2 regions of the Streptomyces sp. CB03238 genome follow, and region 2 is predicted to be linked to the other one. Evidence: predicted binding sites of a transcription regulator. Region 2 holds the regulator's gene; the other holds the start of a gene.
The links. Region 2 encodes HrcA, which represses chaperone genes, less so after heat shock. Its sites were predicted from a motif close to TTNGCACTCNGNNNNNCNGAGTGCNAA; they were not measured.
Positions count from the first base shown of each region.

Region 1: the regulator HrcA is predicted to act here: its motif matches at 3,526-3,552, upstream of groES (co-chaperone GroES).

Region 1 is NZ_NBCN01000006.1:148,620-154,666, reverse strand. Features, by position in the region: gene tsaD (tRNA (adenosine(37)-N6)-threonylcarbamoyltransferase complex transferase subunit TsaD) at 1-274, shown strand, start outside; gene BKD26_RS11960 (hypothetical protein) at 271-528, shown strand; gene BKD26_RS11955 (hypothetical protein) at 539-1,201, opposite strand; gene BKD26_RS11950 (class I SAM-dependent methyltransferase) at 1,239-2,423, opposite strand; gene BKD26_RS11945 (polysaccharide deacetylase family protein) at 2,515-3,483, shown strand; gene groES (co-chaperone GroES) at 3,699-4,007, shown strand; gene groL (chaperonin GroEL) at 4,123-5,751, shown strand; gene BKD26_RS11930 (hydroxyacid dehydrogenase) at 5,822-6,047, opposite strand, start outside.
Region 2 is NZ_NBCN01000001.1:479,165-485,211, reverse strand. Features, by position in the region: gene BKD26_RS02145 (nitronate monooxygenase) at 1-172, opposite strand, end outside; gene dnaJ (molecular chaperone DnaJ) at 679-1,818, opposite strand; gene hrcA (heat-inducible transcriptional repressor HrcA) at 1,819-2,835, opposite strand; gene BKD26_RS02130 (MBL fold metallo-hydrolase) at 3,003-3,725, shown strand; gene BKD26_RS02125 (DUF3097 domain-containing protein) at 3,736-4,533, shown strand; gene hemW (radical SAM family heme chaperone HemW) at 4,623-5,855, opposite strand; gene BKD26_RS02115 (ATP-binding SpoIIE family protein phosphatase) at 5,884-6,047, opposite strand, start outside.

The sequences.
Region 1 (6,047 bases), on a different contig from region 2:
CGGCGGCGTGGCCGCCAACTCGCGGCTGCGGGCACTGGCGGGGGAGCGGTGCGAACGCGCCGGCATCCGGCTGCGCGTGCCGCGCCCCGGGCTGTGCACGGACAACGGCGCGATGGTCGCGGCGCTGGGCGCCGAGATGGTGGCCCGCAACCGGCCGGCCTCGGACCTGGAGCTGTCGGCGGACTCGTCCCTCCCGGTCACCGACCCTCATGTGCCGGGCAACCACGACCACGACCACGTCCACGAGATCAGCAAGGACAACCTCTACTCATGACGGTGGTCACCCTGATGTGGGAGGCCCGCGCGGCGGACGGCCGGGGCGCCGAACTCCTCGCCTGGGCCCGCGCGCAACGCCTCCCCACCCCGCCGCTCCGCCGCGAGACCTTCACGGCCCCGGGCGACCGGGTCCTGGTCCTGACCTGGTGGAACGCCCCCTTGGACGCGGACCTCCCCGAACTCGCCGAACCGTCCGCCGACCTGGTCACCCGCCCGGTGCACCGCTGGCGTTTCGAGTCGCACGGGACGTGAGCGGCCCGCCTCAGGCCGGCCTGGTGCGGTGGTGCTCGGCCATGTGCGCCTGGCCGAGTTCGACGACGACCTCCAGGGTGGCCGGGGCGGCGGCGGGGGCGTACGCGTGGAAGGCGGTGGTGAAGGCCGTGGACCGCTCGCACAGCGCGAGGGCCTGCAGGGCCTGGGTGACGATCGGGACGAGCTCGCGGTCGCACAACGGGTGTTCGCCGTCGATGCGTTCCTGGAAGGCGCTGTCGAACGAGTCGTGCTCGCCGAGGTAGGCCCACAGGTCCAGGTCCCGCAGCAGCGGGAACCTGGCCTCCGCCTCCCACCTGGCCAGGGGCACCGCGTCGTAGTCCGGCTCGCCCTCGCGGTCGGCGAGGCGCAGCAGCAGGGCCAGATCCGTCATGAACGCGGGTACGGTCCTGTCGCCGGCGGCGGCGGTCCACACGGCGCGCGCGGCCGGCGGGCAGCTGTCGAAGAAGGCGTCGGTGAACGTCACCGCCATGTAGTCGAGTTGCGAGGCGAGCGGCTGCAAGGGGTGGCGCCAGCGCGGGTCCCAGTGCTCGGTCAGCAGGATCCGGTTGAGTCGCAGGACTTCCCACTCCAGCGCATCGCCGGGGCCGGCGGCCAGACCGACCAGCTGGAAGAGCGGGCCGCTGGTGAATATCCCCTCGGGGTGCAGTGCCATCGTCGTGACCGCCCTACCGCCCTACCGCCCTACCGCCCTACCGCCCTACCGCACCGGCCGGCCGGCCGAGCAGCATCGTCGGCGCCCCCGCCACGCGGGTCAGGAACACCGTGGCCGCGTTCGGGCCCTTGGGCTTGAGCTTGCGGCGCAGTTCCTCCGGTTCGACCGCCGAGCCGCGCTTCTTCACCGTCAGGGTGCCCACTTCCCGTTCGCGCAGCAGGGCCTTCAGCTTCTTGAGGTTGAAGGGCAGCTCGTCGGTGATCTCGTACGCGGTGGCGTACGGGGTGGGGCGCGGCTCGGCCGCCGTGATGTACGCGATCGTCTCGTCGACCAGGCCGCCGCCGAGCTCCTCGGCGACCTCCGCGACCAGGTGCGCGCGGATGACGGCGCCGTCCGGCTCGTACAGGAAGCGGCCGACGGGGCGGACGGGCGGGTTGGGCAGGCCCCGGCCGGTGAGGGTGTGCGGGCCGGGCAGGAGGGTCGCGGTGATCGTGCCGGGACGGGTGCCGAACCACAGCACCGCCTCCTTCACATCGCCGCCGTCGGAGACCCACTCAGCCTCGGCCTCCGGCGGGATCGTCTCGTGCGGGATGCCGGGGGCGATCTTCAGCGCGGCGTGCGGGGCCTTGCGGGCCGCGTCGATCGCCCAGGAGAGGGGCGGGGAGTACGCCTCCGGGTCGAACACGCGCCCCCTGCCGCCGCGCCGTGCCGGGTCGACGAAGACCGCGTCGTACGGGGAGGTGTCGACCTCCGTGACGTCCGTACAGCGCACCTCGATCAGGTCGGCGAGGCCCAGCGCGGCGGCGTTCGCGCGGGCGGCCTCGGCCGTCAGCGGGTCGCGGTCGACGGCGAGGACCCGGATGCCGGCGCGGGCGAGCGCGATCGCGTCGCCGCCGATCCCGCTGCACAGGTCGGCGACGCTGCGTACGCCGAGGCGGGCGAAGGCGGCGGCGCGGTGCTCGGCGACCGTCCTGCGGGTGGACTGTTCGACGCCGCCGGGCGTGAAGTACATCCGGTGCGCGTCCTGCTCGCCGAACTTCGCCACCGCCCGCTGCCGCAGCCGGGCATGCGTGATCGCCGCCGTGACCAGGTCGGCGGGGTGCTCGCGGCGCAGCCGGGAGGCGACCGCCAGCTCCTGGGAGGGGGTGTAGTCGCGCAGGGCGGTGAGCAGGGTCTGGCCCTCGTCGGTGAGGAGCGCGGAGAAGGCGGCGAGATCGGTCACCCGGCCCATTGTGGGCCAGGCGGGGGATGGTGCGCGTCAGGCGGCGGTGTCGGCCGGTGGTCGGGGCGGCGCGCTGACAGGATGCGGCGCCATGCAGCTAGTACGACAAAAAGGTCAAACAGTAAGCAAGCGGGCACGTGTTCTGCTCGCCGCCCTGGTCGTCGCGGCGCTCGGTTCCGCCTGTGCGGCGGAAACCGGCACCCGTGGCGTGGGAGCGGGGCCGGGAGCGGGTCCTGCGGCGGGCGGCGGCACGGTCGAGCCCGCCGCAGGCCAGCAGCCCCAGCAGCCGCGCGACGCGGCCGGCGCCCTCACCGCGTACGTGGAGAAGATCAGGCGCGCCCAGGCCGCCCGCGCCCTCGCCGCCAGGAAGTGGGGCCTCAAAGCCGCCCCTCTGGCTGCCCCTCCGCCCCCCGCGGCGGCCGACAAGCCGCACCTCACCTTCCGCAAGGGCTTCGGGGTCGGCGACCCCACCCTCCCGCCCGTCTTCACCACCGTCCCGACCACGGAACGCATCGTGTTCCTGACGATCGACGACGGCGCCGAAAAGGACCCCGAGCTGCTGAGGATGATGGACGAACTGGACATCCCCTACAGCGCCTTCCTCAGTGACTACCTGGTCAAGGAGGACTACGGCTACTTCAAGCGGATGCAGGACAAGGGCGTGGCCCTGCACAACCACACCCTCAACCACCGCTACATGCCCGCCCTTTCGTACGCGGAGCAGAAGCGCGAGATCTGCGGGCAGCAGGACACCATCGAGAAGCGGTTCGGCAAGCGGCCGCCGCTCTTCCGCCCGCCCTACGGCAACTACAACGCCGACACCCTCCGCGCCGCGCAATCGTGCGGCGTCAGAGCCGTGCCCCTATGGGCGGCCGAAGCTTTTCCCGACCATATGGAGTGGCGCGAGTGGGACCGGGACCTGCATCCCGGTGACATCATCCTCACCCACTTCCGGGGCAGGGAGGACTGGAACGGCTCCATGCCGGACATGATCCGGCAGGTGATGGACGTCGTCACGGCCAAGGGGTACGCGGTGGCCAGGCTGGAGGACTACGTATGAGCCGCCCGTACGGCCGCTATCACGCCACGACCGGGCGGTGAATTGGCACTCCGCTTGACCGAGTGCTAATCGCGGTCATAGTCTCGGCTCTGGCACTCCCCACCGGAGAGTGCCAACACAGCGACGGGCAGGTCCGGCACCCGCGACGACGGATCCACCTGGTCGCCACCTCAGACAGTTAACCCCGTGAGATCTCCGAAGGGGGAGGTCGGATCGTGACGACCACCAGCTCCAAGGTTGCCATCAAGCCGCTCGAGGACCGCATCGTGGTCCAGCCGCTCGACGCCGAGCAGACCACGGCCTCTGGCCTGGTCATCCCGGACACCGCCAAGGAGAAGCCCCAGGAGGGCGTCGTCCTGGCCGTGGGCCCGGGCCGCTTCGAGAACGGCGAGCGCCTGCCGCTCGACGTCAAGACCGGCGACATCGTGCTGTACAGCAAGTACGGCGGCACCGAGGTGAAGTACAGCGGCGAGGAGTACCTCGTCCTCTCGGCTCGCGACGTGCTCGCGATCGTCGAGAAGTAAGTCACCCGAGCAAGATTGCTTTGAGCTGCGCCCCTGGCCCCCGCTGATGACACATTGCCGGGCGGCGAGGGGCGCGGTTCGTCAACCAGAGTTCCGAGAGGGCTGAATCGCTCCCATGGCGAAGATCCTGAAGTTCGACGAGGACGCCCGTCGCGCCCTTGAGCGCGGCGTCAACAAGCTTGCCGACACGGTCAAGGTGACGATCGGCCCCAAGGGCCGCAACGTCGTCATCGACAAGAAGTTCGGCGCACCGACCATCACCAACGACGGTGTCACGATCGCCCGCGAGGTCGAGATCGAGGACCCGTACGAGAACCTCGGCGCCCAGCTGGTGAAGGAGGTGGCGACCAAGACCAACGACATCGCGGGTGACGGCACCACCACCGCCACCGTCCTGGCCCAGGCGCTGGTCCGCGAGGGTCTGCGCAACGTCGCCGCGGGCGCCTCCCCGGCCGCCCTGAAGAAGGGCATCGACGCCGCGGTCAAGGCCGTCTCGGACGAGCTGCTCGCCTCGGCCCGCCCGATCGACGACAAGGCCGACATCGCCGCCGTGGCCGCGCTCTCCGCGCAGGACCAGCAGGTCGGCGAGCTCATCGCCGAGGCGATGGACAAGGTCGGCAAGGACGGTGTCATCACCGTCGAGGAGTCCAACACCTTCGGCCTGGAGCTGGACTTCACCGAGGGCATGGCCTTCGACAAGGGCTACCTGTCCCCGTACATGGTCAGCGACCAGGAGCGTATGGAGGCCGTCCTCGACGACCCGTACATCCTGATCCACCAGGGCAAGATCGCCGCGATCACCGACCTGCTCCCGCTGCTGGAGAAGGTCATCCAGGCCGGCTCCTCCAAGCCGCTCCTGATCATCGCCGAGGACGTCGAGGGCGAGGCCCTGTCGACCCTGGTCGTCAACAAGATCCGCGGCACGTTCAACGCCGTCGCGGTCAAGGCCCCCGGCTTCGGCGACCGCCGCAAGGCGATGCTCGGCGACATGGCCGCCCTCACCGGCGCCACCGTCATCGCCGAGGAGGTCGGCCTCAAGCTCGACCAGGCCGGTCTGGACGTGCTGGGCACCGCCCGCCGCGTCACCGTCACCAAGGACGACACGACGATCGTCGACGGCGGCGGCAAGTCCGAGGACGTGGCCGGCCGCGTCGCGCAGATCAAGTCCGAGATCGAGACCACGGACTCCGACTGGGACCGCGAGAAGCTCCAGGAGCGCCTCGCGAAGCTGGCCGGCGGCGTGTGCGTGATCAAGGTCGGCGCCGCCACCGAGGTGGAGCTGAAGGAGAAGAAGCACCGCCTGGAGGACGCCATCTCCGCGACCCGCGCCGCGGTCGAGGAGGGCATCGTCTCCGGTGGTGGCTCCGCGCTCGTCCACGCCGTCAAGGTGCTGGACGGCAACCTCGGCAAGGAGGGCGACGAGGCCACCGGTGTCGCCGTCGTCCGCCGCGCCGCCGTCGAGCCGCTGCGCTGGATCGCCGAGAACGCGGGCCTCGAGGGCTACGTCATCACCTCCAAGGTGTCCGAGCTCGACAAGGGCCAGGGCTTCAACGCCGCCACCGGCGAGTACGGCGACCTGGTCAAGGCCGGCGTCATCGACCCGGTCAAGGTCACCCGCTCGGCCCTGGAGAACGCCGCCTCCATCGCCTCCCTGCTGCTCACGACCGAGACCCTGGTCGTCGAGAAGAAGGAAGAGGAGCCGGCGGACGCGGGCCACGGCCACGGTCACGGCCACTCCCACTGACGCCTGCCTGAGCGTTACGAGGCCCGGTGCCCCCGTCGCGGGGGCACCGGGCCTCGGTCGTTTCCCAGAGCTAGGCCGAGCGGCTCAGCTGCGACGGCCGCACCGGATCCTCGAACGGCGCGCCCTTCACGTACCGCTCCAGCTCGTCCAGCGCCTGGTCCGCCATGCGGTGCAGCTCATTGCCGAGCGAGCCCGCGATGTGCGGGGTGAGCAGGACGTTGGGGAGGGTGTAGAGCGGGGAGTCGGGCGGCGGGAGTTCGGGGTCGGTGACGTCGAGTACGGCGTGGAGACGGCCC
Region 2 (6,047 bases):
GTACCTGCTTGATCTCCTGGTACATGCCGTCGGCGGTCTTGTACCCGGCGGCCAGGAACCCCAGGCCGCCGGCCTCGGACACGGCCGCCACGAGCTGCGGACAGGAGGCGCCACCCGCCATGGGGGCCTGCACGATCGGGTACCGGCAGAGATCGGTCAGTGCGGAGGACATGCACGCATGGTGTCACGCCCCCACGGCACACCCACACGGGCCCGCCCCGGTCATCGCCCCCTGGTCCGGTCACCGCCCCGGCGGTCCGCGCCCTTCGGGGTTGCCCGTGCGCCGTACGGGTGCCGTGGAGACCGCCCCGGGCCTATGCGCCGGTCGCCGCTCCGGCGGGTCGCGCCCTCGGGGAGAGCCCGGCGCGGGAGCGTGCCGTTGGGGCCGCTCCGGGGACCGTGTCCTGGGCTCTCCTTCGCAAGCTCAGTCGTTTACGCCCAGAACCCGACCCACTGCCCCCCTTCGAGGCGGCCCAAGGCCGCACCGACGCGAGCGCGAAGCCGCTGCGCTGGGGGGCCGGTCCGGCGGCCGTGCACGCCCTCGCGGCGCGGAGCTGCCGCGCCCCGAGGTGTGGGGGCGTCAGCCCCCACGTACAACCAACGTGCCCCCGTCAGGGGGTCCGGGGCCCCCACCACCACGACCCCGCCCCGTCAGGGGCACCGGGGGCACCGCCCCGGTCAGCGGCCGTTGAACGCGTCCTTCAGGCGGGAGAACAGGCCCTGCTGCCCCGGCTGGAACTGCCCCGTGGGCCGCTCCTCGCCCCGCAGCTTGGCCAGCTCCCGCAGCAGCCGCTCCTGCTCCGGGTCCAGCTTCGACGGCGTCTGGACCTCGACGTGCACGATGAGGTCTCCGCGTCCGCCGCCCCGCAGGTGCGTGACACCGCGCCCGTGCAGCGGGATGGACTGGCCCGACTGCGTGCCGGGGCGGACGTCGACCTCCTCCAGCCCGTCCAGCGTCTCCAGCGGGCACTTCGTGCCCAGCGCGGCCGCCGTCATCGGGATGGTCACCGTGCAGTGCAGGTCGTCGCCGCGCCGCTGGAACACGGCGTGCGGCAGCTCGTGGATCTCGACGTACAGGTCGCCCGCCGGGCCACCGCCCGGGCCGACCTCGCCCTCGCCGGCGAGCTGGATGCGGGTGCCGTTGTCCACACCGGCCGGGATCTTGACCGTGAGCGTACGACGGGACCTGACCCGGCCGTCACCCGCGCACTCCGGGCACGGCGTGGGGACCACGGTGCCGAAGCCCTGGCACTGGGGGCAGGGGCGGGACGTCATGACCTGGCCCAGGAAGGACCGGGTGACCTGGGAGACCTCGCCACGGCCGCGGCACATGTCACACGTCTGGGCCGACGTACCGGGCGCCGCGCCCTCGCCGGAGCAGGTGGTGCAGACGACGGCCGTGTCGACCTGGATGTCCTTGGTGGTGCCGAAGGCCGCCTCGTTGAGGTCGATCTCCAGGCGGATCATCGCGTCCTGGCCGCGCCGTGTGCGCGACCGGGGGCCGCGCTGGGACGCCGTACCGAAGAAGGCGTCCATGATGTCGGAGAAGTTGCCGAAGCCGCCCGCCCCGAAGCCACCCGCGCCCGCGCCGGCGCCGGAGGCGGACAGCGGGTCACCGCCGAGGTCGTAGACCTGCTTCTTCTGCGGGTCCGACAGCACCTCGTAGGCGGCGTTGATCTCCTTGAACCGCTCCTGCGTCTTCGGATCGGGGTTGACGTCCGGGTGCAGCTCGCGGGCGAGCCTCCGGAACGCCTTCTTGATCTCGTCCTGGGACGCGTCGCGGCGCACGCCGAGTACGGCGTAGTAGTCCGTGGCCACTTACGACTCCGCCAGGATCTGTCCGACGTAACGTGCCACTGCGCGTACCGCTCCCATCGTTCCGGGGTAGTCCATGCGGGTCGGTCCGACCACGCCGAGTTTGGCGACTGCCTCGTCGCCCGAACCGTAGCCGACCGCGACGACGGACGTGGAGTTGAGGCCCTCGTGGGCGTTCTCGTGCCCGATACGTACGGTCATGGCCGAGTCCTTGGCCTCGCCGAGCAGCTTCAGGAGCACCACCTGCTCCTCCAGCGCCTCCAGCACCGGCCGGATCGTCAGCGGGAAGTCGTGCCCGAAGCGGGTGAGATTGGCGGTGCCGCCGATCATCAGCCGTTCCTCGGTCTCTTCCACCAGTGTCTCCAGCAGCGTGGCCAGCACCGTGGAGACCGTCCCCCGGTCCTCCGCCTCGAAGGACTCGGGAAGGTCCTGCACCAGGTTGGGGACGTCCGTGAAGCGGCGTCCCACGACGCGGCTGTTCAGCCGCGCCCGCAGGTCGGCCACGGACGTCTCGCCGAACGGCGCCGGGCAGTCGACCATGCGCTGCTCCACGCGCCCCGTGTCGGTGATCAGGACGAGCATCAGCCGGGCGGGGGCCAGCGACAGCAGCTCCACATGACGCACGGTGGAGCGCGTCAGGGACGGGTACTGCACGACCGCGACCTGCCGGGTCAGCTGCGCGAGCAGCCGCACCGTACGGCCGACGACGTCGTCGAGGTCGACGGCACCGTCCAGGAAGTTCTGGATGGCGCGCCGCTCCGGCGTCGACAGCGGCTTGACGCCGGCGAGCTTGTCGACGAAGAGGCGGTAGCCCTTGTCGGTGGGAATGCGGCCCGCGCTGGTGTGGGGCTGGGCGATGAAGCCCTCCTCCTCCAGCACCGCCATGTCGTTGCGCACGGTGGCGGGTGAGACGCCGAGCTTGTGGCGCTCCGTGAGCGCCTTGGAGCCGACGGGCTCCTCGGTGCCGACATAGTCCTGGACGATGGCGCGCAGCACCTCGAGTCTGCGTTCGCTCAGCATCGCGCGCACCTCCAGCCGGCCGTGGTTCCTTCTGTTTCGCTGGCACTCGCGATGCCCGAGTGCCAGTTGTCCCCGGCCAGTGTACGGCGCCGGGGTACGCCCCCGGCAAGGGCAGCGGGACACGCTACCGCGCGACGCGGCTGGTCGTTGCCGATAGCGTCGCCGGTATGGACGTCACTTGGGAAGACTTCGGGTGGGAACGTCTGGCCGACGGAGTGGGCCGCAGAAGGCTGCCGGTGTGGGACGCGACCACGGCCCTGGTCGTCGGCGAGGACGGTGCCCTGCTGTACGACACGGGCGCCACGCTCCGTGAGGGCGCCGAGATCCGGACACAGGCGCAGGGGCTCATGGGCGGCCGGAGAGTGACGCATATCGCACTGAGCCACCCTCATTTCGATCATGTGCTCGGGACGGCGGCGTTCTCCGGGGCGGAGGTGTACGGGGCGGTCGGCATCGACACCGTACTGACCAGGGACCGGGACGGGCTGCGCGGCGACGCCGTGCGTCACGGGGTCGCCGAGGCGGACGCCGTGGAAGCGACGGACGTCCTGGTGGCACCGCACCACCTGGTGTGCGGCGAGTGGACGCTGGAGCTGGGCGGGCGGCAGGTGCTGCTGGCCAACGTGGGGCCGGGCCACAGCGGCCACGACCTGGCCGTACTCGTGCCGGGTCCCCGGGAGGTCGTCCTGTGCGGGGACCTCGTGGAGGAGTCGGGCGACCCGCAAGCCGGGCCGGACGCCATCCCCTCACGCTGGCCGGCCGCCCTGGACCGGCTGCTGGAGCTGGGCGGCGAGGACGCCCTGTACGTCCCGGGGCACGGGGCCGCCGTCGACGCCGCCTTCGTACGCGCCCAACGCGATGAACTGGCCCGGCGGTTCGGGGTGTCGTAGCGTCTGGCGAATGCGCGCTTACGACCCTGACCTGACGCCCTCCTGGAAGCGTTCGGCCCCGGTGCCGGAGGTACCCGCCGAGCCGGATCTGGTGGTCGAGGAGGTGAGCACCGGCTTCTGCGGGGCGGTGATCGGCTGCGAGGCGGGCACGGTCACCCTTGAGGACCGGTTCGGCAAGCACCGGGTGTTCCCGCTGACGCCCCGGGGGTTCCTCCTGGAGGGCCGTACGGTGACGCTGGTCCGCCCGTCGGCCGGTCCCTCGCGCCCGTCGCGCACGGCATCCGGCTCGATCGCCGTTCCGGGTGCACGCGCGCGCGTGGCCCGTGCGGGGCGCATCTACGTGGAGGGCCGCCACGACGCGGAACTGGTGGAGCGGGTCTGGGGCGACGACCTGCGCATCGAGGGCGTCGTCGTCGAGTACCTGGAGGGCGTCGACGACCTCCCCGCCATCGTCCGGGACTTCGGCCCTGGCCCCGACGCGCGCCTCGGGGTCCTGGTGGACCACCTGGTCCCCGGCTCCAAGGAGTCCCGCATCGCGGCCTCCGTCACGGACGCCCACACCCTGGTGGTGGGGCACCCGTACATCGACATCTGGGAGGCGGTGAAGCCCTCGTCGGTGGGCATCCGGGCGTGGCCCTCGGTCCCGCACGGCCAGGACTGGAAGACGGGCGTGTGCCGCGCGCTCGGCTGGCCCGACAACACGGGCGCGGCCTGGCAGCACATCCTCTCGAAGGTCACCTCGTACAAGGACCTGGAGCCGGAGTTGCTGGGGAGAGTGGAGGAGCTGATCGACTTCGTAACCGGGTAGCGGGTTGTGGGCATACGTTGGGCGGAACGGGTGGCGCAACCCCCCGGCGGGGCGCCGACTCCGGACACGCCCACGCCGGGAACCCGCGCCTAGTCCACCAGGTCCCGCACCACCGCGTCGGCCAGCAGCCGCCCTCGCAGCGTCAGCACGGCCCGCCCCTGGGCGTAAGGACCCGGGTCCAGGAGCCCGTCCCTTAGCGCGCGCTCGGCAGCGGCCAGCCCCGCCTCCCGCAGCAACGACAAAGCGCACCCCTCCCGCAGCCGCAGCTCCAGCAGCACCCGCTCCACCCGCCGGTTCTCCTCCGTCAGGATTTCGCGCCCCGCCCCCGGCGACCGCCCGGCCGCGAGGGCGGCGGCGTACGCGCCCGGGTGCTTCACGTTCCACCACCGCACGCCGCCCACATGGCTGTGCGCCCCCGGTCCCGCGCCCCACCAGTCGGCGCCGCGCCAGTACAGCTCGTTGTGCAGGCACCGCCCCGCCTCCGACGTGGCCCAGTTGGACACCTCGTACCAGGAGAAGCCCGCCCCGGACAGCACGTCCTCGGCGATCAGGTACCGGTCGGCGTGGACGTCGTCGTCCGTCATCGGGACCTCGCCGCGCCGGATGCGCCGCGCCAGCTGCGTGCCCTCCTCGACGATCAGGGCGTACGCCGAGACGTGGTCGGGCCCCGCGCCGATCGCCGCGTCGAGCGAGGCGCGCCAGTCGTCGTCGCTCTCCCCCGGGGTGCCGTAGATCAGGTCGAGGTTGACGTGCTCGAACCCGGCCACGCGGGCCTCCTCGACGCAACGCTCCGGCCGACCGGGGGTGTGCGTACGGTCCAGCACCTTGAGGACGTGCTGCCGGGCGCTCTGCATGCCGAAGGAGATCCGGTTGAAGCCGCCCTCCCGCAGCTCGGCCAGGTACGCGGGGTCGACGGACTCCGGGTTCGCCTCGGTCGTGATCTCGGCGTCGTCCGCGAGCCCGAACTCCTCCCGGATGGCGCCCAGCATGGTCACGAGGTCGGCGGCGGCGAGCAGCGTGGGCGTACCGCCGCCGACGAAGACGGTGCGTACCGGGCGCGGGTCGTCACCGAGCACCTTCCGTGCGAGGCGCACCTCGTCCGTCAGCGTCGCGGCGTAGTTGTCGCGGGAGGCGAGGACGCCGCCGGAGCCGCGCAGCTCGGTGGCGGTGTAGGTGTTGAAGTCGCAGTAGCCGCAGCGGGTGGCGCAGTACGGCACGTGCAGATAGAACCCGAGCGGCCGCTCACCGGCCCCGAGCAGGGCGGACGCGGGCAGCGCGCCGTCCTCGGGCATGGGCTCACCATCGGGCAGTACGGAAGGCATACGTCCCATTGTCCGTCACCCGGGCCGGTCACCTGGCCTGGAGCACCAGCAGGGCGAGGTCGTCGCGTACGGGCGTCTCGCCGTAGGTGTGGACCGCCTGCCGGATCCGGTCGGCGACCTCCCGCGCGGGCAGCCCGGCGCAGCCCGCGAGGGCCTCGGCCAGCCCGTCGCCGTCGTCGAACATCCGGCCCG